3 regions of the Streptomyces sp. NPDC050617 genome follow, and region 2 is predicted to be linked to each of the others. Evidence: riboswitches for the same ligand, from Rfam matches in the RefSeq annotation. Region 2 holds a riboswitch; each other region holds the start of a gene.

What was found. Region 2 has a riboswitch for cyclic di-AMP ahead of AB0I49_RS16790 (peptidoglycan DD-metalloendopeptidase family protein). Riboswitches for the same ligand answer to the same signal wherever they lie in the genome.
Region 1: it holds a riboswitch for cyclic di-AMP, as region 2 does, so the genes downstream of both, AB0I49_RS34190 (transglycosylase family protein) here and AB0I49_RS16790 (peptidoglycan DD-metalloendopeptidase family protein) in region 2, are expected to answer to the same signal.
Region 3: it holds a riboswitch for cyclic di-AMP, as region 2 does, so the genes downstream of both, AB0I49_RS00365 (M23 family metallopeptidase) here and AB0I49_RS16790 (peptidoglycan DD-metalloendopeptidase family protein) in region 2, are expected to answer to the same signal.

What each region holds. Positions count from the first base shown of each region.
Region 1 covers NZ_JBFAIS010000038.1:16,326-25,870, reverse strand. Annotated here, with positions in the region: gene AB0I49_RS34220 (N-6 DNA methylase) at 1-151, shown strand, start outside; gene AB0I49_RS34215 (SurA N-terminal domain-containing protein) at 706-1,323, shown strand; gene AB0I49_RS34210 (nucleoside triphosphate pyrophosphohydrolase) at 1,385-2,440, shown strand; gene AB0I49_RS34205 (DUF6479 family protein) at 2,605-3,033, shown strand; gene AB0I49_RS34200 (cytochrome P450) at 3,083-4,336, shown strand; gene AB0I49_RS34195 (transglycosylase family protein) at 4,525-5,652, shown strand; cyclic di-AMP (ydaO/yuaA leader) riboswitch at 5,947-6,091, shown strand; gene AB0I49_RS34190 (transglycosylase family protein) at 6,094-6,810, shown strand; gene eno (phosphopyruvate hydratase) at 7,124-8,404, shown strand; gene AB0I49_RS34180 (septum formation initiator family protein) at 8,563-9,018, shown strand; gene AB0I49_RS34175 (DUF501 domain-containing protein) at 9,306-9,545, shown strand, end outside.
Region 2 covers NZ_JBFAIS010000011.1:28,297-37,841, forward strand. Annotated here, with positions in the region: gene AB0I49_RS16780 (hypothetical protein) at 12-311, shown strand; gene AB0I49_RS16785 (aldo/keto reductase) at 377-1,321, opposite strand; gene AB0I49_RS16790 (peptidoglycan DD-metalloendopeptidase family protein) at 1,422-2,774, opposite strand; cyclic di-AMP (ydaO/yuaA leader) riboswitch at 2,786-2,935, opposite strand; gene AB0I49_RS16795 (PP2C family protein-serine/threonine phosphatase) at 3,211-4,569, opposite strand; gene AB0I49_RS16800 (DEAD/DEAH box helicase) at 5,019-6,701, opposite strand; gene AB0I49_RS16805 (cold-shock protein) at 6,983-7,186, opposite strand; gene AB0I49_RS16810 (DUF6227 family protein) at 7,368-8,156, opposite strand; gene AB0I49_RS16815 (hypothetical protein) at 8,589-8,933, opposite strand; gene asnB (asparagine synthase (glutamine-hydrolyzing)) at 9,300-9,545, shown strand, end outside.
Region 3 covers NZ_JBFAIS010000001.1:80,678-90,222, forward strand. Annotated here, with positions in the region: gene AB0I49_RS00350 (DNA topoisomerase IV subunit A) at 1-1,734, opposite strand, end outside; gene AB0I49_RS00355 (pitrilysin family protein) at 1,939-3,336, shown strand; gene AB0I49_RS00360 (pitrilysin family protein) at 3,360-4,742, shown strand; cyclic di-AMP (ydaO/yuaA leader) riboswitch at 4,972-5,128, shown strand; gene AB0I49_RS00365 (M23 family metallopeptidase) at 5,142-5,948, shown strand; gene AB0I49_RS00370 (HPr family phosphocarrier protein) at 6,097-6,378, opposite strand; gene AB0I49_RS00375 (GNAT family N-acetyltransferase) at 6,621-9,434, shown strand; gene AB0I49_RS00380 (DUF5998 family protein) at 9,462-9,545, shown strand, end outside.

The sequences.
Region 1 (9,545 bases), on a different contig from region 2:
CATACCCCTGTCCGACCAGCGGCGCTACGGCCGCCGCTTCCGGGCCCTCGCCTCCTTCGAGGAGTCGCTGAGGCTCGCCGGGCGGCTCGGCGAGCAGCTCGTACAGGGCCTGTACGACGGACTGACGGACGGCACCGCGCGCCCGGAGTGACCGCGGTTCGGAGTGACCGCGCGCTCGGAGTGACCGGCCGCCCAGGGAGCCGGGTGTCCGGAGCGACCGGCCGCCCAGGGTGATCGGGTGCCCGGAGCGACCCGGTCGGGGCCGGTCAAGGGCCAGGGGCTGGGCTCGGGGGCCGGGCAAGGACCGAGGTCGGGCAAGGATCGGGGGCTGGGCAAGGACCAAGACCGGGCAAGGACCGAGGTCGGGTAAGGGTTGGGCGGGGGCTGAGCCGGGGAGAGAGGGAGGCGTCGGCGCAGAAGCCAGGAAGGAGAGCAATCTGTGCGGAACGGCCCATAGCCGGAAGGCTGTTCCCCCTGTCACACCGTCACCAGCGCGCCGCATCTCCGTTCGTATCCCAACCGGCCCCGAATCGTTGGTCGAATCAGTGGCCTGGATCACGCGGACTCCCTAACATCGATCAACGCCAGCTCGATGCGACCGCCCGTCATCCGCTCGTCATCCGACCGCCACCCCCTCCAGGAGGGGCTTCGTACGGCCCTTGTCATCACGGCCCTTGCAATAAAAGATCTTCGCCGGGAGGCTCCATGCACCGCCGCAGGACTGCGCTCTCCGTCTCCGCCGCCGCACTGTTGGTCGCGGCCCCCCTGCTCACCGCGTGCGGCTCCACCCCGCATCCCGGCGCGGCAGCCGTCGTGGGCAAGGACCGGATCAGCGTGTCCCAGCTCCAGGCCCAGGTGAAGGACGTACGGGACGCGCAGCGGGGCTCGCCGCAGGCCGAGCAGCTCGTCGCGGCCAGCCCCAGGCTCGGCCAGGACACTTTGGTCCGCCTCATCCAGTACCGGATCGTGGACAAGGCCGCCGAGGACAACGGGGTCGGCGTGACCCGCCGTGAGGTGCAGCGGCAGCGGGCCGCGCTGGAGAAGGCGAACGGCGGTGCGGAGGCGGTGCGGGCCAGGTTCCTGTCGCTGGGCGTCGCGCCGGGCCAGATCGACCAGGCCATCAAGATGGACTACACCCGCGCCAAGCTGGACCAGCGGCTGGGGGCCGCCCGCACCAACCAGGTACTGATGGCGACGTCCAAGTCCATCGGCGTCGACGTCAATCCGCGCTACGGCAGCTGGGACGCCAGGCGCGGCACCGCTCAGGCCGCCAGTGAGCCGTGGCTGCGCGCGGCCACGGCTCCGCCCGAGCAGCAGATGTGAGCGGTCGCTTACGCTCGACGGCGTGAACGCTTCCGCGCCGGACGGCTCCGACCGCCACGACATCGCGCCCCCGCACCGCGCCGCCGCCCCGCAGGGCGGCGCCGGGCCCGCGGACGGTGCGGCCGACCCCGGCCGTATCGTCCTGCTGACCACCAGCCACCGGGTCGCCCCCGGTCTGCTGTCGTGGCCCGCCTGGCAGGTGCTGCGCACAGCCGACCGGGTGCTGTGCGCCGACCCCGGCCACCCTCAGCTGCCGTATCTGGGGGAGGCCGGCGTCGAGGCCGAGCGGGCGGTGCCGGACGCCCGTGAGCTGGTCGGCTACTGCCTGGACGGCGGGCGCACCGCCGTGGTCCTCACCTCGGCGGAGGGCGAGTCGGCGCTCACCGCCGGGCTCGCCCGGCTCGCGGGCTCCGGCCGGGAGCGGATGCCCGCGCTGGAGCTGCTGCCGGGCTCGTACGACCTGCCGGGGGCGCGCCTGCTCGACCTGGTGCAGGTCATGGACCGGATCCGCCGGGCCTGCCCATGGAGCGGGGTCCGTACGCACGAGGACCTCGCGAAGTACGCGGTCGAGGAGACCTACGAACTGCTCGAAGCCATCGAGGAAGGAGACAGGGAGGCTGTGCGCGAGGAGCTGGGCGATGTGCTGCTCCAGGTCGTCTTCCACGCGCGCATCGCCCAGGACGACCCGGACGAGCCGTTCGCCATCGACGATGTCGCGGGCACCATCGTCGACAAGCTCATCCACCGGCACCCGCACGTCTTCGGGGCGGAGAGCGCGGAGAGCGCCGAAGACGTGCGGGAGCACTGGATGCGGACCAAGGCGATCGAGAAGCAGCGCGAGTCGGTCACCGAGGGCGTACCGCTCGGCCAGCCCGCCCTCGCCCTCGTCGCCAAGCTCGCCTCCCGGGCGCGCGGGGCCGGGCTCGACGTCGAGGCGCCGAACGGGCCCGGCATCGGGTACGAGCTGCTGGCGCTCGCCGTGCGGGCCGAGGCGGAGGGGACGGAACCGGAGACGGCCCTGCGCGCGGCCGCCCGCACCTACCGCGACACGATCCGCGCCGCGGAGTCCACCCCCACCCCCACCCCCACCCCCGCCAAAACCGTCACCGACGACTGAGCCTGCCCCGCCAGGCCCGATGCGGACGGGGCCTCGCCGTGCCTGGTCCAGCTCACCCGCCGGTCCGCCAGGCAGTCCGCTCCGCGGAGTGGGGTCGCTGCGTCCGTACACCCGTTCGGCCTATGGGGCGACATGTCTGGGCGATCGGGGGGTACCCCAGTGCCATGCACTCAGAGATTTTTGATCTCGCTGCCGATAACGGGCTGCGTGGTGGGATTGCTCCGCTGGCCATCGGGATCATCGTGGTGGCCCTGCTGATCGGGGCTGTGGCCTTCGGGCGCAAGCGGCGGGCGCAGGAGCCCGCTCCGCCGCAGGAGCCGCAGGAGCGAGCCGGTTCGTGGCAGACGCCGGAGGAACAGGGCGGGGGCGGGCCCGTGGCCGCCGATCACGGCCCCGGCCATGACGGGGAGCGGGACGCGCTCGGCTATGTGAAGGAGGGGCGGGCTACGGATGAGCTGGCTCCGGACGGGCACCGTTACCTGCCGCACGAGCTGACGGACCCGGACAGCCACAGCGACCCGGAGCAGCAGCCGCGCAAGTGGAACGAAGGGGGGAGCGGCGGCTTCGGCAGCGGCGGCGGGGGACACACGTAGGCCCGAACGCCCCTCGGGCGGCGGGTGCGGGCTCCTATAGCGTCGGGGGGTGCACGACAAGAACGCCGACGCCCCCGTCCCCGCACTCTTCAGCTGGGAATTCGCCGCCGACCCCTACCCCGCGTACGCGTGGCTGCGCGAGCACGCGCCCGTACGCCGTACCGAGCTGCCCAGCGGGGTCGAGGCATGGCTCGTCACCCGGTACGCGGACGCCCGGCAGGCGCTCGCCGACGGGCGGCTGTCGAAGAACCCCGTGCACCACTCCGAGGCCGCGCACGGCAAGGGCAAGATCGGCATTCCGGGCGAGCGCAGCGCCAACCTGATGACGCATCTGCTGAACATCGACCCGCCGGACCACACGCGGCTGCGGCGGCTGGTCTCGAAGGCGTTCACGCCGCGCCGGGTCGCGGAGTTCGCGCCGCGCGTACAGGACCTGACGGACGGCCTCATCGACGCCTTCGCCGCGCGGGGCAGCGCCGACCTCATCCATGAGTTCGCCTTTCCGCTCCCCATCTACGCGATCTGCGATCTGCTGGGCGTGCCCCGCGAGGACCAGGACGACTTCCGGGACTGGGCGGGCATGATGATCCGGCACGGCGGCGGGCCGCGCGGCGGGGTGGCCCGTTCCGTGAAGAAGATGCGTACGTATCTGGCGGAGCTGATCCACCGCAAGCGTTCGGACCTCGGCGACGACCTGATCTCGGGGCTGATCCGGGCCTCCGACCACGGCGAGCACCTGAGCGAGAACGAGGCGGCGGCGATGGCGTTCATCCTGCTGTTCGCCGGGTTCGAGACGACCGTGAACCTCATCGGCAACGGCACGTACGCGCTGCTGCGCAACCCCGGCCAGCGTGAGCGGCTGCAGCGGGCCCTGGACGCGGGCGACGAGAGCCTGCTCGCCACCGGGATCGAGGAACTGCTGCGCTACGACGGGCCGGTGGAGCTGGCGACCTGGCGGTTCGCCACCGAGCCGATCACGCTGGGCGGGCAGCGGATCGGCACCGGCGACCCCGTGCTCGTCGTGCTGGCGGCGGCGGACCGCGATCCGGAGCGGTTCGCCGATCCGGACACCCTCGACCTCTCGCGACGTGACAATCAGCACCTCGGATACGGGCACGGCATCCACTACTGCATCGGCGCGCCGCTCGCCCGGCTGGAGGGCCGGGCCGCCCTCGCGACCCTGCTGCGCCGCCTGCCCGACCTGCGCCTCGCGGCGGAACCGGAGGAGTTGCGGTGGCGCGGCGGACTCATCATGCGCGGACTGCGCACGCTGCCCGTGGAGTTCACGCCCCGCCAGAAGTGACGAAGCGTCAAGCGATGTGACCTCCGCGTGACCTCGGCTACATCGGCTTGTGACTGTCTGAGCGCGTCGCTATCTTCAACCGACAACTCGGCAACCGACAACTCAGTAACTGACGACTCAGTAACTGACGACTCGGCAACCGACGACTCGACAACCGACAACTCAGCCGTCACACGAGAGGCAACCGCATGCGCACCGGGAACGGTCGACACCGCCGCCCCCGTCAGGTCCCGGCCATCGTCGTAGCGGCGGGGGTGACGGGCGCCGGAATCGCCATGCCGCTGCTCGCGGCCACCGGTGCGAACGCCGCGGACACCGCGACCTGGGACCGCGTCGCCCAATGCGAGAGCGGCGGAACGTGGAGCGCCGATAAAGGGAACGACTTCTACGGCGGGCTCCAGCTGTCGCAGTCGACCTGGGATCTGTACGGGGGGAGGGCGTACGCGCCGAGACCCGACCTGGCCAGCCGCGCCCAGCAGATAGCCGTGGCCCAGAAGATCCTGGACGACCAGGGCACCAAGCCCTGGTCGGGCTGCGCGGTCGCCTCCGGTCTCACGCGCGGCAGCGCGGCCCCCGGCGTCGACCCCGGCAGCTCCGAGGCGCCCTCCTCGAAGCCGTCCGCCGAGTCCTCCTCGAAGCCCTCCGCCCAGTCGCCCGCGCCGTCGCACAGCTCGGGGCCGTCGAAGGGCTCCTCGGGCGACGACCGTACGGACTCGGGCAAGACCCACTCCCCGAAGGGCGGGCCGAGCACGACGCCGAGCGGTACGGGCGGTCCGGGCAGCCCGGGTGATTCGAGTGATCCGGGTAAGAAGGGGACCGGTGAGGCGGACGCCGGTAAGAAGGGGTCCGGTTCGGCCGAGAGCCCCGAGCCCGGCGGCAAGCCCTCCCAGACGCCCTCCAGCACCCCTTCCACGCCCCCTGGGACCTCCGCCGACCCCACCACCCCCGCGACCGGGGCCACGGGCACACCGACGTCCGGCGAGGGCCGGCACCGCGGCGGTTCCGATGAGGGGGAGAAGGGGAGCGCGGGGAGCAAGGGGAGCGACGGCGCCGAAGGCCCCGCGCGGGACGACGGCGGGCGGAGCGGCGGCCGGCATGCCTCGCGCGGCGGGGAATCGCGCGGCGGGCACGCGTCCCGTACGCCCCAACAGGCCCCCCGTGACTACACGGTGCAGTCGGGAGACAGCCTGTCCGTGATCGCGGAGGAGCACTCCGTCTCCGGCGGCTGGAACACCCTCTACGAACGCAACCACAGCACCGTGGGAAGCGACCCCGATCTCATTTTCCCTGGTCAAAAGCTTGATCTCGGGACGTGAGTCCGACGGTACGGGCGGTATGTCCGTTCCGGCGGAAAGTGAGACATGGGTCTCGTTGACAGTCCCGGGTTCCCCGCCTGTCCGATCTTTCCCTACCGTCTCTCACCTGCGGAAATGCGCTGTTTCTGTGGGTAAGTAGAGGCAACTGCCGTCAGGGAGGGGGGTTTGAACCCTCCTGGGCAGTGTGTTTAACGTCGTCACCGCTCGCCACCGTGAGCACCACGATCGCCACGCCGAATCCTGCCGGCGGTCGCTGGATTCGTCGCGAAAGCGCCGTAGGCAGGAGCGGGGGAACCAGGTAGGCCGCCGGAACGGCCCGTCGACACCGACGGGGACCGGGACGGCTAGGGGTGAAGCCCCGTGTGCTCCGGCACACGAGGCCGGGCAGCTCACAGCCCGAACCCGACAGCTCACCTCGTAGGCGTCGGTGAGGAAACCAACATGCTTATCTCCAAGGGCAAGCACCGCCGTCCGTCCAAGGCCGTCCGTGTCGCCACGCTCGCCGGCGTCGCCGGTGCCGCTGTCGCCGTCCCGCTGATGGGCGCCACCTCGGCCTCCGCCGCCTCCGTCTCCACCTGGGACAAGGTCGCGCAGTGCGAGTCCGGTGGTAACTGGTCGATCAACACCGGCAACGGCTACTACGGCGGCCTGCAGTTCAACCAGTCCAGCTGGGCCGCCGCGGGTGGCACCCAGTACGCCCCGCGCGCCGACCAGGCCACCAAGGGCCAGCAGATCGCCACCGCCGAGAAGCTGCTCGCCATGCAGGGCCCGGGCGCCTGGTCCTGCGCCGGCGCCGGCAACCTGACCTCCGGCGGCCCCGCCGCCGGCGTCGACACCGGCTCCAGCAGCCGCGGCACGCAGCACGCGGACCGCAGCCAGCGCCAGGCCGCGCCGAAGCAGCAGGCCCCCAAGCACTACGCGCCGAAGCAGCAGGCTCCGAAGCAGCAGGCCCCCAAGCAGGCCGCGCCGAAGCCCGTCGCGCCGAAGTCCATCCAGAAGGGCGACGGCGAGTACAAGGTCAAGTCCGGCGACACCCTCGGCAAGATCGCCAAGGAGCACGGCGTCAAGGGCGGCTGGCAGAAGCTGTACAACCTGAACAAGGGCATCGTCTCCGACGCCAACCTGATCTACCCGGGTCAGCAGCTCCACCTGAGCTGATCCGTTCCCTGGGGGCGGCTTCACCGCCGCCCCCGTCTCTCCGCTCATGAGAGACCGCCCCGCTCCGGCGCGCCATCCCCCCCCCCGATCGCGCCGTAGCGGGGCACTCGCATATCCGGGGCCCGTCGCCGGTCCTTCGGACCTGTCCGGTTCCCGCCCCATTCCCCCTTCGGCGAACAACGCCGTCATTCATCCTCTGATCTGGCTCTTCGGCCCATTTTTCCGCTCACGGTCCGGGCTGCGCGCGGGCGGACGTCCCCCGGCCCGTTAGGCTCGGGGTGCAGAAACCAGTCACCCCATGAAGGAGACACTCGTGCCGTCCATCGACGTCGTCGTAGCTCGCGAGATCCTCGACTCGCGAGGCAACCCCACGGTCGAGGTCGAGGTCGGCCTCGACGACGGCTCCACGGGCCGTGCCGCCGTGCCGTCCGGCGCCTCCACCGGTGCCTTCGAGGCGCTGGAGCTGCGTGACGGCGACCGCAACCGCTACCAGGGCAAGGGCGTCGAGAAGGCCGTCCTCGCCGTCATCGAGCAGATCGGCCCGGAGCTCGTCGGCTACGACGCCACCGAGCAGCGCCTGATCGACCAGGCGATGTTCGACCTGGACGCCACCGCGGACAAGTCCTCGCTCGGCGCCAACGCCATCCTCGGCGTCTCCCTCGCCGTCGCGCACGCCGCCTCCGAGGCGTCCGACCTGCCGCTCTTCCGCTACCTCGGCGGCCCGAACGCGCACCTGCTGCCGGTGCCGATGATGAACATCCTCAACGGCGGCTCGCACGCCGACTCCAACGTGGACATCCAGGAGTTCATGATCGCGCCGATCGGCGCGGAGTCCTTCTCCGAGGCGCTGCGCTGGGGCGCCGAGGTCTACCACACGCTCAAGAGCGTGCTGAAGGAGCGCGGCCTGTCCACCGGCCTCGGCGACGAGGGCGGCTTCGCCCCGAACCTGGGCTCGAACCGCGAGGCGCTCGACCTCATCATCGAGGCCATCAAGCAGGCCGGTTACGCGCCCGGCCAGGACATCGCGCTGGCGCTCGACGTCGCCGCCTCCGAGTTCTACAAGGACGGCGTCTACGCCTTCGAGGGCCAGGAGCGCTCCGCCGCGCAGATGACGGAGTACTACGAGGAGCTCGTCGCCTCCTACCCGCTGGTCTCCATCGAGGACCCGCTGTACGAGGACGACTGGGCGGGCTGGAAGGTCCTCACCGACAAGCTGGGCGAGAAGGTCCAGATCGTCGGCGACGACCTGTTCGTCACCAACCCGGAGCGGCTCGGCCGCGGCATCGAGGAGGGCGCCGCCAACGCCCTGCTGGTCAAGGTCAACCAGATCGGCTCGCTGACCGAGACCCTCGACGCCGTCGAGCTGGCCCAGCGCAACGGCTTCAAGTGCATGATGTCCCACCGCTCCGGCGAGACCGAGGACGTCACCATCGCCGACCTGGCCGTCGCCACCAACTGCGGCCAGATCAAGACCGGCGCCCCGGCCCGCTCCGAGCGCGTCGCCAAGTACAACCAGCTGCTGCGCATCGAGGAGATCCTCGACGACGCGGCGGTCTACGCCGGCCGCTCCGCGTTCCCGCGCTTCAAGGGCTGACACCACCGCCCGCGAGCTCGCGGAACACGGCCGTACGCGGCTGAGCGCGTAAGCGAAGCGTCCCCGGCACCGGTCCCGTACCGTTGCCGGGGACGTGTACGTACGCGGGTCGCACGGGTGACGAGGGCGACGCAACAGGCGAGACAGGGGAGGCGGCTGTGCCGGCGGATCGGTTCTCCACGGCGACCAGGCTCAAGGCGCTCGGCGAGCAGGCCGCCGCCCGCGTCTACCGGACCCGGCCCGTGCGCCGCAACCGCCTCACCGGCCGGGCGGCGCTCCTCGCGCTCGTCGTCTGCTCGCTGGTCGTCGCCCTGGCCTACCCGATGCGGCAGTTCATCACCCAGCGCTCGGACATCGGCGACCAGCTGCGGCAGTCGCAGAAGGCGCGCGAGGAGGTCAAGCGGCTGCGCGAGGAGAAGGCGCGGCTGAAGGACCCGGCGTACATCGAGCAGCAGGCGCGCGAGCACCTGCACTACGTACGGCCGGGGGAGACCGGCTACAGCGTGGTGGACGGCGGCGGCGACGCCAAGCGGCCGAAGGACCAGGGAGGCGCGGGCCGCTCCTGGTCCGACAACCTCTGGGACGGGGTGGACAAGGCCGACGGGCGGCGCTGACGGGGCCCCTCCGGGCCGGGCGCCTGCCTCCGTGCGGGGCTGCCGGGGCCGCCCGGCGCCCCGGCGCGCAAGACCGGCCCGTACGGCACCGCCTCTGCGCGACACCGGCCCGTACGACCCCGCCCCCCGTACGACAGACACCGCCCCCGTACGACAGACACCCCCCGTACGACCCCGGCCCCGCGCGACACCCGCCCGTACGGCCGCGATGCCGGTCCGTACGGCCCCGGCGCGTACGATCCGGGCCACCGACCGAAGACACGAGAAGACCGAGCACGAGCGAGCCCATGGACACCCCTCCTCCCCAGACCGAGCCCACGACGCCGACGGACGCGGACATCGCCGCGTTCAAGGAGCAGCTGGGCCGCCCCCCGCGCGGCCTGCGCTCCATCGCGCACCGCTGCCCCTGCGGCAACCCCGACGTGGTCGAGACCGCGCCGCGCCTGGAGGACGGCACGCCGTTCCCGACGCTCTATTACCTGACCTGCCCCCGCGCGGCCTCCGCGATCGGGACGCTGGAGGCGGAC
Region 2 (9,545 bases):
GAGGTTGCGCAATGGCTGGGGTTCCGACGTCTGTAGTGGCCGCCGGCGGGCTGGTCGGCGGTTACGGGGTGGCCCGGTGGACCAAGAAGCGGCCGCTGGGCGGGGCCGCGCTCGCCGCGGCCGGCGCCGTCGCGGCGCGGCAGTGGCAGCAGCGGTCCGGGACCGGCGCCGCCGCCGCGCTGACCGGGCTGTACGTGGCCGCCTTCGCCGGCTCCCACCCGCTCGCCAAGAAGGTCGGCGCCTGGCCCTCCGTCTTCGCCGTCGCCGGCGGCGTCGCCCTCGCCTCCTGGGCCGTCGAGCGGCGGGGGTAGCAGGCGAGGGGGGAGCGGGGCCCGGCCGCCCCGCCTCTCCCCGCCCCTCCCCCCTGCTTCCGCTCCTACTTCGACGCCTCCGTCAGCAGGTCCACCTCGTCAGCCGTCAGCCGCAGATCCGCCATCGCCAGCAGCGCCGGCAGCTGCCCCGTGTTGCGCGCGCTCGCGATCGGGGAGGCCACCGTCGGCTGGGCGGCGAGCCAGGCCAGGGAGACCGTCGCCAGTTCGGCGCCGTGGGCCTCCGCAACCTTGTCCAGCGCCTCCAGAACGCGCCGGCCGCGCTCGGTCCGTACGTACTCGGCGGCGGTGCCCGACCGCGCGCTGTCCACGGTCACGCCCGGACGGTACTTGCCGGTCAGGAAGCCCGACGCCAGGGCGTAGTACGGGACCGCCGCCAGCCCGTGGCGCGCGGCGGCGGTGGCCAGGTCGCCCTCGTACGTGTCGCGCGAGACCAGGTTGTACCGCGGCTGGAGCGCTGCGTACTTGGCCAGGCCCTCCGCGTCGGAGAAGGTCAGCGCCTCCTCCAGCCGGTCCGCCGTGATGTTGGAGGCCGCGATCTCGCGGACCTTGCCCTCCCGCACCAGCTCGTCCAGGGCCGTGAGGAACTCCGACACCGGTACGGACTCGTCGTCGTAGTGCGTGTAGTAGAGATCGATGTAGTCGGTGCGCAGCCGGCGCAGGGACTCCTCCACACCCGCCTTGATGCCGTTGGCGGCCAGACCGCGCTTCTCCGGGACGCCCGCGCCGACCTTGGTGGCCAGGACGATGTCCTCGCGGTTGCCGCGGGTCGCGAACCAGTCGCCCAGGACGGTCTCGGACTCGCCGCCCGAGTTGCCGGGGACCCAGGCGGAGTAGACGTCGGCGGTGTCGATGAAGTTGCCGCCCGCCGCCGTATAGGCGTCCAGGACGGCGAAGGACTCCGCCTCGTCGGCCGTCCAGCCGAAGACGTTGCCTCCGAGGCAGAGCGGGTGGACGGACAGGTTTCCGATCTTCTTGCGCTTCTCAGCCATAAGCCCATTTAACGCCTCGCCCGGACGCCTTTACGGTGCGGACGGACCCGTCCGTTCCGTTTAAGCCACATGGCCCCAAGAAACCCGCCGGCCCCGCCCGTTACAGCTTCAAGCCGTGCCCCCGCAGCCACGTCATCGGGTCCACCGGGGCGCCCCCGCCCGGCCGCACCTCCAGGTGCAGATGGGGGCCGGTGACATTGCCGGTCGCGCCGACCCGGCCGATGACGTCGCCCGTCTTCACCTTTCCGGAGGTCACGGAGATCGACGACTGGTGGCAGAACCACAGCTCAGTGCCGTCGTCCAGGGTGAGCACCGTGCGGTAGCCGTACGAACCCGCCCACCCGGCCTGCGTGATCGTGCCGCCGTGCACCGCCTTGATCGGCGTACCCGTCGGCGCCGCGAAGTCCTGCCCGGTGTGGTTGGCGGACCACATGTCGCCCGACTGGCCGAATCCGGCGGTAAGCGTGTACGAGCCGACGGGCAGCGTGTACGAGCCCGTCGGCTGAGCCTGCGCCGTGCCCTGCGCCGTCGCCCCCGGCTTCCCCTCCGCCTTCTGGTGGGCGGCCTTCGCGGCCTCAGCCGCCTCCGCAGCCTCCGCCGCCTTCTCGGCCTTCCGCTTGGCCGCCGCTTCCGCTTCTGCCTCGGCATCCGCCTTCCGCTTCGCCGCCGCGTCGGCGGCCTCGGCCTCCGCGGCTCGGGCGGCGGCATCACGCGACTCGTCGGCCGCGGCGGACTGCTGGTGCTCGGCCTGCTGAAGGATGCGGGCGCGGAGCGCCTCACCCGCGTCGGCGACGCCGTTCGCCGCGTCCTCCGCGGACAGGCCCATCCGGGACAGCGGCTGCTGATCCGCAACGGAAGCCTCAGAAGCCCCCGCCGTCTCCGGAGCGGAGTCGTCCGCTACGAGCGAGCCGATGCCCGGCAGGTCCTCGACGGCCGGCAGCTTCCCCGGCAACTCGCCCACCTGATCGGCCAGATGCGCCAGGTCGGGCACGGATATCGGCGGCGCCGGGCGGTCCTTGGCGCTCGCCATGCCGCCCGCCCCGACCGCCGCGATGACACCGACGCCGAGCACCGCTCCGCTACGGGCCATCGTGCCGCCGCGCTGCTTGCCGACCCGGTGCTTGCCGCGGGCCGGGCCCGCGGGGTCCTCGGCGGGGTTCCACTCCTCCCACAGCTCCGCGCCCCGCTCCCCCGACCAGCCCTCATTGGGGTCCGCTTCAGCGTCCACTTCAGCGTCCGCTCCACCATCCGCTGCGAAGTGCGCGGCGGCGGCGTGGGCGTCGGGGACCGGGCCGGCCTCAACGGTCTCGAAACCGGAGGCGGATGCGGCAGGCTCGGCAAGTACGGCGGGTTCGTACGGGGGCTCAAACGACCGAGCGTGCGTCGGCTCGTACATCGACTCGTACGCCGGCTCGTACATCGGCTCGTCGAGGGCAGGCTTGTTGGACGCCACGGGGGCGCACTCCTTTCCTTCCTTCTCGCCTACCGGGTTAGCTGACGGGTTCGGAGCAGGAAGGTCTCCTACGGGCCCCTTCTCGCGAAGGCGTCCGACTCACCCCAAGGTTGGTGGTTCCCCGGTTCCCTGGTGCCTCGTGTTGCCGGTGCTGCCGATGGTGCTGGGTACGTACGGTGTTGCCGGTGTTGCTGGTGCCTGCGGGATTCGGCGAAGGCGCACGGTGCCGCCTCTTGCGGCGGTTGTGACGACCGCGCTGCGTTATCGAACGTTAATAGAAGCGAGACCCGGATACCAAGCTGTTGCCCGTAATCCGCGCAGGCTTTGGTGAGGACTTTATGGACACGCGTCGGCGAAAGCGGTCGAGTCGTCGCAGCAGCCGAAACCCCTCGGCGGCGATCGTGCACCAGTCGTTATGCGCAGTGATCAAGATCCACTACGCACCGTGTTCCCGATCCCCGGCCCCCGGCAGCCGCCCCGCTCCGCCCCCGCTCCCGCCTGGACCCGCGCTCCCGCCCCCGCTTGGGCCCGCGCTCCCACTCCGGCCCGCGCCCCCGCTCGGGCCCGCGCCTCCGCCCCCGCTCCCGCCCCGCCGGATCGCCAGCAGGGCCATATCGTCCGACGTCCCCCCGCCCGTATGCCGCGCGACATCCGCCGCGAGTTCCTCCAGCAGCAGGTCCGGCCCGTCGAACAGCCGCCCGTTCAGCCGGGCCTGCGGATCGTAGAAGACGCCCCGCTCGTCCCTGGCCTCCGTCACCCCGTCCGTGAACAGCAGCAGCGTCGTTCCCGCCGGAAAGTCCCATACGTCCACCCGGTCCGGCCATACGCCCAGGTCGCCCATGCCCAGCGGCAGCGCCGGCACCTCCGGCGATGCCTCCACCGCCTTGCCGTCCGCGTACAGCAGCAGCGGCGGCGGGTGGCCGCGGTTCACGACGCGCAGCACCGCGCCATCCGACTCCGGCCCCGATACCGGCTCCGACGCCGATTCCACCCCCGTCACCGCCCCCGACTCCGACGCCGACTCCGACTCCGATCCCGCCCCCGGCTCCGCCCCCGTCACCGCCACCTCCGCGAGTACGGCCGTGGTGAACCCCTCGAACTGGTCCAGCCCCTCCCGTCTCGCCCCCTCCCGCTGCAACGCCCGCTCCAGCCGCGCCGCGAGCGCTTCCAGGGTCGCCTCCTGCTCCGCCGCCTCCCGGAACGCGCCGATCACGACGGCGACCGCCTCGACCGCCTCCAGTCCCTTGCCCCGGACGTCGCCGACGATGACGCGTACGCCGTGCGGAGTGTCCTGCACCGCGTACAGATCGCCGCCGATACGGGCGTCCGCCTGCGCCGCCACATAGCGCGCCGCGACGCACAGCCCCACGCCGATACTGGCCGGGGGCGTCGGCAGCACGGCGCGCTGGGCCGCCTCCGCGATGCCGCGCGCGGACTCCAGCTGCTGGTCGCTGCGGCGCACGATGCGGTTGATGCCGAGCGCGAGGATGGCGACGGTCAGGACGGTCGCGGTCTTGGTCGCGGTCTCGAAGGAGTTCACCGCCCGGTGGTACGCGTTGGTCCCGGCCGCGGCGGCCACGGCCGCGACGGCGACGGCCGCCGTGCCGCGCCGCCCGAAGAGCGGTGCCGCGACCAGCGGAGCGGCCGACAGGAAGGGGGCCCCGGTGTACTTCGGCGGGGTCAGGACGTCGAAGAGGACGCCGCCGACGATGAGCACGGCGGGGAGCCAGAGCGCCAGGCGGTTGGCGATCACGGCGCGGCGGGAGAGCCCGTTCGCGGACGGTCGGGCGGACATCCCCGCGGACATCCCCATGGACGGTCGCGAGGACACCCCCGCGGGCGCGCCCTCGCGTCCCCGGCTGCGTCCCCGGCCTCCGGTGCCTCGCTTCCCCACCGTTCTCTCCTGACCGGTCCGTCCCGCGCGGCGCCTCTCCCAGGCTTCCGGGCGCCGCCGGTCCCGGCGACCGCTGCTCGTCCAATCGGGTGGCCGCCGACCGCCCCCGCCAAACGGGGCCGTCGACGGCGGATCGAAGCGGGCTACGGGCGTACGCGCTGGTCAGGGCGTGCGTCGGGGAGCGTGCGAGCGGCCCGTACAGGCGCGCACGTCAGGAGAGCCGAGCGCGCCACGACACCGCGCGCCCCGCCACCCCCACTCCACCCCACCTCAGCGAGAAAAAGACGAGAAAGAAGAGAAAGAAGAGAAGAGAAAGGAGAAAGAGAAGAGACGAGAAAGAACAGCAGCCGTCAGGCCGCCGAAGTCCGCCCCCGCCCGCGTCCCGACCCGCCATTGCCGCCGCTGCCGCTGCCGCTGGAGCCGCGCCCGTTACCGCCGCGCCCGCCGCCGCCGGAGGCCGTACCCGCGCCCGTTCCCGTACCCGATCCCGAGCCCTGGAACGTACGGCCGCGACCGCCGCGGCTGCCCCGGCCACGACCGCCGGAGCCCGACGCCGCGCCCGAGCCGGAACCGCCCCCGGAGCCCGCGCCCGGCCGCGAGGGCCGCGACGCGCCCGAGGAGCGCGAGGACCGCGACTTCGGCTTGCCGCCCTGGGGCTGCGTCGGCGCCGGCGGCGTGATGACGACCGGGACGCCGCTGGGCACGCGCGCGCCCGTGATGCGCGCCAGTTCGGCGTCCTCCGGCCCCACCTTCGCGACCTGCGGAGTGATCTTCGCCGTGACCATCATCCGGCTCATCTCGCGCCGCTGCTCCGGCAGAACGAGCGTGACGACGGTGCCGGACTCGCCGGCGCGCGCCGTGCGGCCGCCGCGGTGCAGATAGTCCTTGTGGTCGACGGGCGGGTCCACGTTCACGACGAGGTCGAGGCCGTCGATGTGGATGCCGCGGGCGGCGACGTTGGTCGCGATGAGCGCCGTGACCTGCTCGGTGCGGAACTGGTCCAGCGTGCGGTTGCGCTGCGGCTGGCTCTTGCCGCCGTGCAGCGCCGCGGCCCGTACGCCGCTCGCCAGCAGCCGCTTGACCAGTCGGTCCGCGCCGCGCTTGGTGTCCACGAACATGATCACGCGGCCCTCGCGGGCGGCGATCCGGGTCACGGCGTCGCGCTTGCCGTCGTCCGAGACGTGCAGCAGGTGGTGCTCCATGGTGGAGACCGCGCCGACGGACGCGTCGACGGAGTGCGTCACCGGGTCGTTCAGGAAGCGGCGTACGAGCCGGTCGACGTTGCGGTCCAGCGTCGCGGAGAACAGCATCCGCTGGCCGTCCGGCCGCACCTGGTCGAGGAGCCGGGTGACCTGCGGCAGGAAGCCCATGTCGGCCATCTGGTCGGCCTCGTCGAGGACCGTGATGGCCACGTCGCCGAGCGCGCAGTCGCCGCGCTGGATGAGGTCCGCGAGGCGGCCGGGCGTGGCGATCAGCACCTCGGCGCCGCGCGCGAGGCTGTTCGCCTGGCGGCCGATCGACATGCCGCCGACCACCGTGGCCAGCCGCAGGTTGACGGCCCCGGCGTACGGCGTGAGCGCGTCCGTGACCTGCTGCGCGAGCTCGCGGGTGGGGACGAGTACGAGCGCCAGCGGGCGCCTGGACTCGGCGCGCCGGCCGGCGGTGCGGGCCAGCAGCGCCAGCCCGAAGGCGAGGGTCTTGCCGGAGCCCGTACGGCCGCGGCCCAGGACGTCCCGGCCGTGCAGCGCGTTGGGCAGCGTGGCGGCCTGGATCGGGAACGGCTCGGTGACGCCCTCCCGGTCCAGCGTGGCGAGCAGGCCGGCGGGCATGTCCATCGCGGCGAAGGTCTCCACGGGCGGGAGCGCCGGGGTGGTGCTGACGGGCATCGCGAACTCGCCACCCTCGGACGCGGCCGGCCGCCGGTTCGGCTGCCGGCTGCCGGAGGGACGGCCGCCGGACGGCCGGCCGGCGGCGGGACGGCCGCCGGAGGGGCGGGAGCGGGGCGTGCGGGCGGGGCGTTCGGAGCGGGTCATTCGAGAGGACCTTCCCTCAATGGGGTGGCACGCCTCAGGAACGACTTCGCGTCGCGAGCCCGTACCGGGACGGACGGGCGCGGAAAAGCCGGGGCGCGCGGTGAACTGGGCGGTGGAACGGCGGTGGAGCAATGGTGGGCGGCGATGGGGCGACGGTGCGGCGACGTGAGCGTGATGAGCGGCGATGAGGCGAAAAGCGGTGCCGCGACGGTGGAGCAGCGATGGGGCCCGCACCCAGCGGTGCGGGCCCCATCGTGGTGGTGCAACGTCCGATCGAGTGATCAGGCGGCGACGATGTTCTCCGCCTGCAGGCCCTTCTGGCCCTGCGTGACGTCGAAGGTCACCTTCTGGCCCTCAAGCAGCTCGCGGAAGCCGGTGGAGGCGATGTTCGAGTAGTGGGCGAAGACGTCGGGGCCGCCGCCGTCCTGCTCGATGAAGCCGAAGCCCTTTTCCGAGTTGAACCACTTCACGGTGCCGGATGCCATGTCTATCTCCTTCAATGGGGTGGGCCCCACACCGGAATAGACCGGCGAAAAACAAAAATGCGCCTTCGGCTACATAACCGTCAGGCGCACACGAGTTCATGGGTACCACAACTGCAACTCGAACAATCGTAGCACGCCTCGGCCCCGGCTCACACCAGGAGCCGGGGCCGGGGGATTCGGATCAGAGTTCGACGCCCTTGGCGCGGGCGTGCCGGTCGGCGGCGACCTCGGCCTCCGCCTCGTCCAGATAGACCTCGCAGACCAGCCGGCCGCCCTCGGTCATGTTGTGCTCCAGCTCCCAGAGGCTGACCTCGCCGCCGCCCTCCAGCAGGAAGGCGTGCTCGTAGAACCGGCACCAGGTCGTGTCCCGCCCGCAGCCGCGCCGCCGCGGCTTGGTGATCAGCGAGATGTGGTGGCCGCGAGCGTCCTGGAGCAGCTCGCGGACGACCTCGCCGGGCCCGTCCTCGTTCTCCGCGCGGCGCAGCAGCCGACGCGCGTGGTCCGGCGAGTCCTCGGCCGCGTACTCCCGGCGCGGCTGCGTCGGCACCATGGCCAGCAGCAGCTCCTCCGCCAGCCAGGGCGGCAGCTCCTCGGCCTCGGAGGCCGGGCCGCTGCCGCCGATCCACTCGTGCACGCGCCGCTCGGCGCGGTCCAGCGCCGCTTCCTCCGCGTACACCTCGTACAGATACCGCTCGTCGGGGCCGGCGTCGTGCTCCAGCTCGTACAGCAGCAGGCTGCTGCCGTCGGCGAGCAGGAAGATGTGCCGGTACGTGTTGCACCGCAGCGGCCGGGGCAGCTCGTTGCGCTGCCGGTACGAGCGGAGCTCGGCCTGGTGCATCAGCGCCGTGCCGAGCCGTTCCAGTATCGACTCGTCGATCTCGAACCCGTTCTGGGCACGGGCCAGCAACTCCGACAGCTGCCCCGCGGGCGCCCCGCACCCGCCGCCTTCACCCACTCGCGAGCTCTCCATGAATCCGCACCTCCCGGCTCTCGCCGAACCCGCCCCGCACAAGTTGGTCCCGCGCACTTACCGTAGCGGCGCGAACACGCACCACGGGCCAGATTCGGCCGAAGTGCCTCCGTATCCACGTCACTTCGGCATCGCGTGCGTACCGCGTTCGCACGTCAGAAGGGGTACGGGGGGCGCGTGGGGGCGCGTCGGCCGGATTCCGGGCGCTGCCGCCCGCCCAGCACGCGGGTCGCACACTCGCCGCGAAGCGCGCCGCACGGACGCTGCCTCGCCTCGCGGGTCGGAGGAGATTTCCTCGACCGATGAGAGTGGGACATCATCAGGGGCTCGAACCCTGCACCAATGGATTATCCGGATTGCCCTGCGTCACGCCGTCCGCTCACGCATCGCTCACGCATGGCGGGCGGCTGACCAGGTATTCGGCGTCGGTGCTCACGCCTGGGCGTCGCAGGTCAGGCAGCGGCGGACGGCCACTCGGTCGGCGTTCCCTTCGGTGGCTCGCAGCGGGTGGGACTCCGATATCCGGGACCAGGCGCCCGGACCGGGGCCGACCACCCAGCCGAACTTCGGCCCGGAGATTTCACTGTCGGAGAGGTGAAAGCAGCCGGGCAGATGGGCGTTCCCGGCGGGCGACACGATGATGGCGTCGGGCGCCTGCCCGCGGAGACCGGTCCGTCTCGGCGCTTGGCCTTCGGCGATGTGAGGGTCGCCCTCGGACGGGCAGGCGCACCCCGCCCCGATCAGGAGATCGCAGTGATCGCAGCGCTGGGCGGTCATGGTTCTCGTCCCTTCCTGGCCAGATATCCGGTTCGGCATGAAACTCCCCTGAGGCGGGAGCCGTTGGTCTCCATCGTCACATCTGCCCTCGGCCACGACGGTCGCGTGCCATGCCGACGGCCGCCGGAACGCGGCCCGCACCGCGGTGACGAGCTGGGGCTCGGGGAGCGCCGACCAGCCCGGCAACAGCACCGTGTCCGGCAGTTCCGCTCCCGCTGCGATGGCGGGTCTACCGCGCGGTGTTGTCAGGACGGGGTACACCTGCTGCACCGAACCGGCACCGCGGAACGCCGCCCGCGACAGGGCGAAGGAGTCTCGGTACGAGTCTTCGCCCGTTGCCGCGGGCTTCGAGGAGGGTGACCCACTATGTGCGGAATCGTCGCGGCGTTCGGCGAGGTCGACGTCCCGCTCTGCCGGGAGATGCTGGCCCGGATCGCGCACCGCGGCCCGGACGACACGGGCGAGACACGCAGCGGGGACGTCTGGTTGGGCCACCAGCGGCTGTCCATCATGGATCCGCAGGGCGGTCGTCAGCCGCTCGTGGGGCCGGACGGCCGTTCCCGCCTCGTGGCCAACGGCGAGATCTACAACCACCTCCGTCTCAGGGAGGAG
Region 3 (9,545 bases), on a different contig from region 2:
ATCGATCACGGGCAGCCGCAGCAGCCGGCCGGCCGAGGTCACCGCGCCCACGTCGGCCCGCGCCGTCGCCGGCACCGCCGAGACGATCACGTCGTGCTTGACGCGCTTGGCGTCCTCGTCGAACGACAGCCCGCCGTTGGCCGTACGGGCCAGGAGCCCCGTCGAGGAGAGCAGCACCCGGCACGGGTCGTCGGCGACCTCCAGCGGCACCGCCGCCACCGTCGCGCCCGCCGAGGCCAGCAGCACCGTGCGCCGGTCGGTGCCGAACTTCTTGGCGACGCCGGCCAGTTCCGAGGAGACCAGCTTGCGCAGCTCCGCGTCGGATTCGAGGATTCCGGTGAGCTCGTCGATCTCGCCGTTGAGCCGGTCGCGCTCCGACTCCAGCTCGACCCGGTCGAACTTCGTGAGCCGCCGCAGCGGGGTGTCCAGGATGTACTGCGTCTGGACCTCGGACAGCCCGAACCGCGCCATCAGGGCTTCCTTGGCCTTCGCCGCGTTCTCGCTGGACCGGATGAGGCGGATGACCTCGTCGATGTCGATGAGCGCGACGAGCAGCCCCTCGACCAGGTGCAGCCGGTTGCGCCGCTTGGTGCGTCGGAACTCGCTGCGCCGCCGGACCACCTCGAAGCGGTGGTCGACATAGACCTCCAGCAGCTCCTTGAGGCCCAGCGTCAGCGGCTGGCCGTCCACCAGCGCGACGTTGTTGATGCCGAAGGACTCCTCCATCGGCGTCAGTTTGTAGAGCTGCTCCAGGACGGCCTCCGGGTTGAAGCCGTTCTTGATCTCGATGACCAGCCGCAGGCCGTGCTCGCGGTCGGTGAGGTCCTTGACGTCCGCGATGCCCTGGAGCTTCTTCGCGCCGACCAGGTCCTTGATCTTGGAGATGACCTTCTCGGGGCCGACCGCGAACGGCAGCTCCGTGACGACGAGGCCCTTGCGGCGCGCCGTCACATTCTCCACGGTGACCGTGGCGCGGATCTTGAAGCTGCCGCGCCCCGTCTCGTACGCGTCCCGGACGCCGGACAGGCCCACGATCCGGCCGCCTGTCGGCAGGTCCGGCCCCGGCACGTACTTCATCAGGGTGTCGAGGTCGGCGTTCGGATGCTTGATCAGATGCCGGGCGGCGGCGATGACCTCGCCCAGATTGTGCGGCGGCATGTTCGTCGCCATGCCGACCGCGATCCCCGACGCGCCGTTGACGAGCAGGTTCGGGTAGGCGGCGGGGAGGGTGACCGGCTCCTGCTCGCTGCCGTCGTAGTTCGGCGCGAAGTCGACGGTGTCCTCGTCGATCGAGTCCGTCATCAGCGACGAGGCCGCCGCCATCTTCGCCTCGGTGTACCGCATGGCGGCCGGCGGGTCGTCGTTGCCGAGCGAGCCGAAGTTGCCGTGCCCGTCGACCAGCGGCACGCGCATCGAGAAGGGCTGCGCCATGCGCACGAGCGCGTCGTAGATCGAGGCGTCCCCGTGCGGGTGGAGCTTTCCCATCACCTCGCCGACGACGCGGGCGCACTTCACGTGCGCGCGCTCCGGGCGCAGGCCCATCTCGTTCATCTGGAAGAGGATGCGGCGGTGCACCGGCTTCAGCCCGTCGCGCGCGTCGGGCAGGGCGCGCGAGTAGATGACCGAGTAGGCGTACTCGAGGTAGGAGCCCTGCATCTCGTCGACGACGTCGATGTCGAGGATGCGCTCCTCGAAGTCGTCCGGCGGCGGGGTTTTCGTGCTGCGGCGGGCCATCGCGGCTGCGGCTCCTTCATGTACCGGTGCGGGGTGGTGACGCCGACCATTGTGGACCGCGCCACTGACAACGCCGACCGCGACCCGTCCGTAAGAGCGTTCCTCGCCGGGAACTTCGCCAGATGTCAGCGCGCTTGCATACAGTGACAGGACCGATTTGAACGCGGGACATCACGCGGGTCATCACGCAGCGAAGGGACGTACATGCCCATGGGTCACACGGCCACGCAACAGGCCGGTACCAGCGGCCTGACAGCGACCGAGCACCGCCTGGCCAATGGCCTGAGGGTGGTGCTCTCCGAGGACCACCTGACCCCGGTCGCCGCGGTCTGCCTCTGGTACGACGTCGGTTCCCGCCACGAGGTCAAGGGCCGTACGGGCCTGGCTCACCTCTTCGAGCACCTGATGTTCCAGGGCTCCGCGCAGGTCAAGGGGAACGGCCACTTCGAGCTGGTGCAGGGCGCCGGCGGCTCCCTGAACGGCACCACGAGCTTCGAGCGCACCAATTACTTCGAGACCATGCCGGCCCATCAGCTGGAGCTCGCGCTCTGGCTGGAGGCCGACCGGATGGGCTCGCTGCTCACCGCGCTCGACGAAGAGTCCATGGACAACCAGCGGGACGTCGTCAAGAACGAGCGCCGCCAGCGTTACGACAACGTGCCTTACGGCACGGCGTTCGAGAAGCTGACGGCCATGGTCTACCCCGACGGCCACCCCTACCACCACACGCCCATCGGCTCGATGGCCGACCTCGACGCGGCCTCCCTGGAGGACGCGCGGGCCTTCTTCCGCACGTACTACGCCCCCGGCAACGCGGTCCTCTCGGTCGTCGGCGACATCGACTCCGAGCAGACCCTCGCCTGGATCGAGAAGTACTTCGGCACCATCCCCTCGCACGACGGCAAGCAGCCGCCCCGCGACGGGACCCTGCCCGACACCATCGGCACGGAGCTGCGCCAGGTCGTCGAGGCCGAGGTGCCCGCCCGCGCCCTGATGTCCGCCTACCGCCTGCCGCACGACGGCACGCGCGAGGCGGACGCCGCCGACCTCGCCCTCACCGTCCTCGGCGGCGGCGAGTCCTCGCGGATCCACAACCGCCTGGTCCGCCGGGACCGCACCGCCGTCGCCGCCGGCTTCGGGATGCTGCGGCTGGCGGGCGCGCCCTCCCTCGGCTGGCTGGACGTCAAGACGTCCGGCGGGGTCGAGGTGCCGGCCATCGAGGCCGCGGTCGACGAGGAGCTGGCCCGGTTCGCCGCCGAGGGGCCGACCCCGGAGGAGATGGAGCGGGCCCAGGCCCAGCTGGAGCGCGAGTGGCTGGACCGGCTCGCCACGGTCGGCGGGCGCGCCGACGAACTGGCCCGGTTCGCCGTGCTGTTCGGCGACCCGCAGCTCGCGCTGTCCGCCGTGGGGCGCGTACTGGACGTCACCGCGGAGGAGGTGCGGGCCGTCGCCGCGGCCCGGCTGCACCCCGACAACCGCGCGGTGCTCGTCTACGAGCCGACCGAGCCGGCGGAGACCGAGCCGGCGGACGCCGGGCAGGCGGCCGACGGAGCCATCGAAGACATCGCGAAGAACGCCGAAGAGCAGGAGGCGGGCCAGTGAGCGACACCGTGGCCACCACCACCATGCAGTTCCACCCGCAGCCGCAGCCCGGCGCCCCCACCCCGTGGGCCTTCCCGGCCCCCGAGCGCGACCAGCTGCCCAACGGCCTCACGCTGCTGCACTGCCACCGCCCCGGCCAGCAGGTCGTCGCCGTGGAGGTCAACCTCGAAGCGCCGCTGGAGGCCGAGCCGGCCGGGCTGGACGGCGTCGCCACGATCATGGCGCGCGCCCTGTCCGAGGGCACCGACAAGCACTCCGCCGAGGAGTTCGCCGCCGAGCTGGAGCGCTGCGGCGCCACCCTCGACGCGCACGCCGACCACCCGGGCGTCCGGGTCTCGCTGGAGGTCCCGGCCTCCCGGCTGCCCAAGGCGCTGGCCCTGCTCGCCGACGCGCTGCGGGCGCCGGCCTTCGCGGACAGCGAGATCGAGCGGCTCGTGGGCAACCGCCTCGACGAGATCCCGCACGAGCTGGCCAACCCGGCCCGGCGGGCCGCCATGGCGCTGTCCAAGCAGCTCTTCCCCGCGGGCGCCCGCATGTCGCGGCCCCGCCAGGGCACCGAGGACACCGTCCGGAACATCGACGCCGCGGCCGTACGGGCTTTCTACGAGGCGCACGTACGGCCCGCCACCGCGACCGCCGTGGTCGTCGGCGACTTCACCGGCGTCGACCTGGCCGAGGCCCTCGCGGACACGCTCGGCACGTGGACCGGCGGCACCGCCGAGCCGTATCCGGTCACGCCCATCACCGCCGACGACACCGGCCGGGTGGTGATCGTGGACCGCCCCGGCGCCGTGCAGACCCAGCTGCTCATCGGCCGGATCGGCCCCGACCGGCACGACCGCGTCTGGCCCGCCCAGGTCCTCGGCGCGTACTGCCTCGGCGGCACCCTCACCTCGCGCCTGGACCGCGTCCTGCGCGAGGAGAAGGGCTACACCTACGGTGTCCGCTCCTACGCCCAGGTGCTGCGCTCCTCGGAGCCCACGGCCCTCCAGGGGTCCACGGGCGCCTCGCTGCTGGCCATCAGCGGCTCGGTGGACACCGAGTCCACCGGACCGGCGCTCGCGGACCTGTGGACCGTGCTGCGGACGCTGGCCGCCGAGGGGCTGACGGACGCCGAGCGCGACGTCGCCGTGCAGAACCTCGTGGGCGTCGCCCCGCTGAAGTACGAGACGGCCGCCGCCGTCGCCGGGACGCTCGCCGACCAGGTCGAGCAGCACCTCCCGGACGACTTCCAGGCCCAGCTGTACGCGCGCCTCGCGGAGACCGGCACGGTGGAGGCCACCGCGGCCGCCGTCAGCGCCTTCCCGGCCGACCGGCTCGTCACGGTCCTCGTCGGCGACGCCGCGGAGATCCAGGGGCCCGTCAAGGCGCTCGGCATCGGAGAGGTGACGGTCGTCTCCGGCTGACCGCCGGGAAAAAGGACCGCGATAACGGCAGGACCCCCATAACGGGGTGAGTGGGGCGCGAGGGACCTTTGGGGCCTTCGCGCCCCGCTGTATGTCCGGTTTATCGGAGAGGTTGCCTTTCTGCTGTGTGGCCTAGGGCACAAAATCGCGGTTCTGTTTGCCGATTGAAAGAAGCGCCGAATAAGTTCGTGGCGGTTGTCCGTCAGATGTGAGTCGCATCCGCGGCCCCGGGCAACCATCGCCGAGTCCCCGAGATGGCGTGAGCCAGGGGAGCCGGGGACCCACACGTCCCTGGGGTGAATCGGACCCCTTCCCGGAGGGGCCCGTAGGAGACCTTCCTGCTCCGAACCCGTCAGCTAACCCGGTAGGCGAGAAGGAAGGAAAGGATCAGCCGTACCTATGGCGTTCACCCGTGCCACCGGGAAGCACCGTCGTCCGAGCCGCGCCGTGCGCGTCGGCGCCAACGCGGCGGGGGTCGCGACCCTGGCCGCGACCGGCGTCGTCGCCGGCCTCGCCTCCCCGGCCCTCGCGTCCGGCGGCGACCGCGCCCCGCAGGTCGAGGACACCGGCCTCACCCAGGCCGTCGTCATGAGCAACGACGTCGCCGACAGCATCGGCGCCCAGGCCGACACCCAGCAGCACGCGGCCGAGGCGGCCGCCGCCAAGGCGAAGGCCGAAGCCGAGGCCAAGGCGAAGGCCGCCGAGGCCAAGAAGCGCGCCGAGGAGGCCAAGCGGAAGGCCGACGCGGAGCGCGCCGCCAAGGCGAAGGCCGCCCGAGACGAGGAGCGCAGGCGGCTCAACGCCTTCGTCCTGCCGGTCGACGGCTCGTACGTCTCCACCGGCTACAAGGCGTCCAGCGGACTGTGGTCCTCCGGCAGCCACACCGGCGTCGACTTCCACGCCGGCCAGGGCTCCTCCGTGCACGCCGTGGGCGCGGGCACCGTCGTGGAGGCCGGCTGGGGCGGCGCGTACGGCAACAACATCGTCATCAAGATGAACGACGGCACGTACACGCAGTACGGGCACCTCTCCTCCATCGGCGTCTCCGTCGGCCAGACGGTCACTCCGGGGCAGCAGATAGCCCTCTCGGGCGCCACCGGCAACGTCACCGGCCCGCACCTGCACTTCGAGGCCCGTACGTCCCCCGAGTACGGCTCCGACATCGACCCCGTCGCGTACCTGCGCGCGCACGGCGTCAGCCTCTGAACCTCGCACAGAAGGCCCCGGCCCTCCCGGCCGGGGCCTTCTGCGTGCGCGAGTGCCGCCTGTACGCACGCAAAAGCCGCGGCGACCGTGAGAACAGTCACCGCGGCCCGTCGCCGCGCGCGGCCGTGCCGCGCCGGTGGAAACCGAATCAGACGGTCTCCGGGAGCTCCTCGAGGCCCTCGGCGACCAGCTTCGCGAGGCGGTCGAGCGCGGCCTCGGCGTCGTCGGCCTCGGAGGCGAGGACGATCTCCTCGCCGCCCTGGGCGCCCAGGCCCAGCACCGCCAGCATGGAGGCGGCGTTGACCGGGTTGCCGTCGGCCTTGGCGATCGTCACGGGGACGCCCGAGGCGGTCGCGGCTCGGACGAAGATCGACGCGGGGCGGGCGTGCAGCCCCTCGGCCCAGCCGACGGTGACGCGGCGCTCAACCATGGTGTTGCCCTTCAAGTCGTCATTGGTTGTCTAGACCAGTCTCTCACGGTGCCGCCGTCGCTCCTGCGGAGACGTCCGGCGCCGCGCCGCCCCCTGCTCCCTCCTCCATTGTGCCGCCCCGCCCGCCGTCACCCGCCTCCACCTGCCGTGCTCCCGCGCCCGCCGCGCCCCTCCCCACCCTGCCCCGACCCTCCGGTGTCCGCGAGCCGAGCTCTGTCGGCGCCCGGTCGTACGCTGGCCCCATGCACACGCCGTCGGAGCACGCCGCGTACCCGACCCACTGGGAAGCCGATGTCGTGCTGCGCGACGGCGGCACGGCTCAGATCCGGCCCATCACCGAAGCCGACGCGCAGCGCCTGACCAGCTTCTACGAGCAGGTCTCGGACGAGTCGAAGTACTACCGCTTCTTCGCCCCCTATCCGCGCCTGTCCGACCGCGACGTCCACCGCTTCACCCACCACGACTACGTGGACCGGGTCGGCCTCGCCGCCACGGTCGGCGACGAGTTCATCGCCACCGTCCGCTACGACCGCATCGACGCGCGCGGCATGGCCGCCACCGCCCCCGCCGACGAGGCGGAGGTGGCGTTCCTCGTCCAGGACGCGCACCAGGGCCGCGGCGTCGCCTCCGCCCTCCTCGAACACATCGCGGCCGTCGCCCGCGAGCGCTCGATCCGCCGGTTCGCCGCCGAGGTGCTGCCCGCCAACACCAAAATGATCAAGGTCTTCACGGACGCCGGGTACACCCAGAAGCGCTCCTTCGAGGACGGCGTCGTCCGCCTCGAATTCGACCTGGAACCCACCGACCAGTCCCTCGCCGTCCAGCGGGCCCGCGAGCAGCGCGCCGAGGCCCGCTCCGTGCAGCGGCTGCTCGCCCCCGGCTCCGTCGCCGTCGTCGGCACCGGCCGGGAGCCCGGCGGCGTGGGCCGCACCGCCCTGCGCAACGTCCTGGCGGGCGGCTTCACCGGCCGTACGTACGCGGTCAACCGGGCCTTCCCGGCAGGCGCCTCGCGGCTGCTCCCGGAGGACGTCCCCGCCTACCGCTCGGTCGGCGACATCGGGGAGACCGTCGACCTGGCGGTCGTCGCGGTCCCCGCCGACCAGGTGCCCGCAGCCGTCGCCGACTGCGGCGAGCACGGCGTGCAGGGCCTCGTCGTGCTCTCCGCCGGATACGCCGAGAGCGGCCCCGAGGGCCGCGACCGCCAGCGCGAACTGGTCCGCCAGGCCCGCTCGTACGGCATGCGCGTCATCGGCCCCAACGCGTTCGGCCTCATCAACACCGCCTCCGGCGTCCGGCTCAACGCCTCCCTCTCGCCCGAGCTGCCCGCCGCCGGACAGGTGGGGCTGTTCTCCCAGTCCGGCGCCATCGGCATCGCGCTGCTCTCGGGACTGCACCGCCGCGCGGCCTCGCTCGCGGGCGTCTCCACCTTCGTCTCGGCCGGCAACCGCGCCGACGTCTCCGGCAACGACTTCCTCCAGTACTGGCACGACGACCCGGAGACCGCCGTCGTCGTCATGTACCTCGAATCCATCGGCGACCCGCGCAAGTTCACCCGCCTCGCCAAGCGCACCGCCGCCGTCAAGCCGGTCGTCGTCGTCAAGGGCGCCCGGCACGGCGGCACCGCCCCCTCCGGCCACGCCGTGCCCACCACCCGCATCCCGGACGCCACCGTCTCCGACCTGTTCCGGCAGGCCGGGGTCATCCGCGTGGACACCGTCACCGAACTCGCCGACACCGGGCTGCTGCTGGCGGCCCAGCCGCTGCCCGGCGGCCCGCGCGTCGCCATCCTCGGCAATTCGGACTCCCTCGCCCTCCTCACCTACGACGCCTGCCTCACCGAGCGGCTCCGCCCGCTGCGGCCGCGCGACCTCACCACGTCCGCCGGGCCGGCCGACTTCCGCGCGGCGCTCGCCGACGCCCTCGCCGACGACCTCTGCGACGCGGTCGTCGTCACCGCCATCCCCTGGGTCGGCGACGCCTCGGCCGCGCAGCTCGCCCAGTCCCTGCGCGAGGCGGTGGCCGCCGCCCCGACAGCGAAGCCGGTGGCCGTCGTGCACCTCGAAATACCGGGCCTGGCCGAGGCGCTGGCCGCCCCGCGGGAGGACCCGGAAGCCGCGCCGGGCCCCGCCGCGGGCGGCATCCCCTCCTACCCCGCCGCCGAACGGGCCGTACGGGCGCTGGCCCAGGCCGCCCGGTACGCGCAGTGGCGCAAGGGGACCGCCACGCCCGGGCGGGTCCCGGAGTACGAGGACATCGACGAGGCCGGGGCCGCGGCCGACATCGACGTGCTGCTCGCCGCGCACGGCGAGGCCGCGTACGGGCGCGCCGCGCACGCGGGCGGCGACGCCCCGGCCGCACCCGCCCCCCGCTCCGTGCAGCTGTCCGCCGCGGACACCCAGCGGCTGCTGGCCCGGTACGGCATCCCCGTGCTGCCCGCGCTCCCCGCGCCCGGCCCCGACGAGGCCGTACGCGCAGCCGAGCGGCTCGGCTACCCCGTGGCCCTCAAGCCCACCGCGCCGCACCTGCGCCACCGCGCGGACCTCGGCGGGGTCCGCCTCGACCTCGGCGGCGAGCGCGAACTGCGCCGCGCCTACGCCGAGCTGACCGAGCTGCTCGGCAAGCCCGAGGAGCTGCGGCTCGTCGTGCAGTCGATGGCCCCGCGCGGCGTCGACACGGTCGTACGGGCCACCATCGACCCGGCCGTCGGCGCGGTGCTCTCCTTCGGGCTGGCCGGGGCGCCCTCCCTGCTGCTCGGCGACACCGCGCACCGGCTCGTACCGGCCACCGACCGGGACGCCGCCGAGCTGATCCGGTCCATCCGCACGGCCCCGCTCCTCTTCGGCTGGCGCGGCACCACCCCCGTGGACACCAAGGCGCTCGAAGAGCTCCTGCTGCGCGTCTCCCGCCTCGTCGACGACCACCCCGAGGTCGTCGCGGCCGACCTGGAGCCCGTGGTCGTCGCCCCGCACGGCCTCCAGGTCCTGGGCGCCGCCCTGCGCCTCGCGCCCCCGCCCGTCCGCACCGACCTGGGCCCCCGCCGACTGCCCGCCTACTGAGACCCATACGCCCCGTAGGATGGGCGTATGGCGAAGACCGGTACGACGACCCAAGGGCTGCGCGCGGCGATCGAGCGCAGCGGCTACTACCCGGCCCTCGTGGCCGAGGCG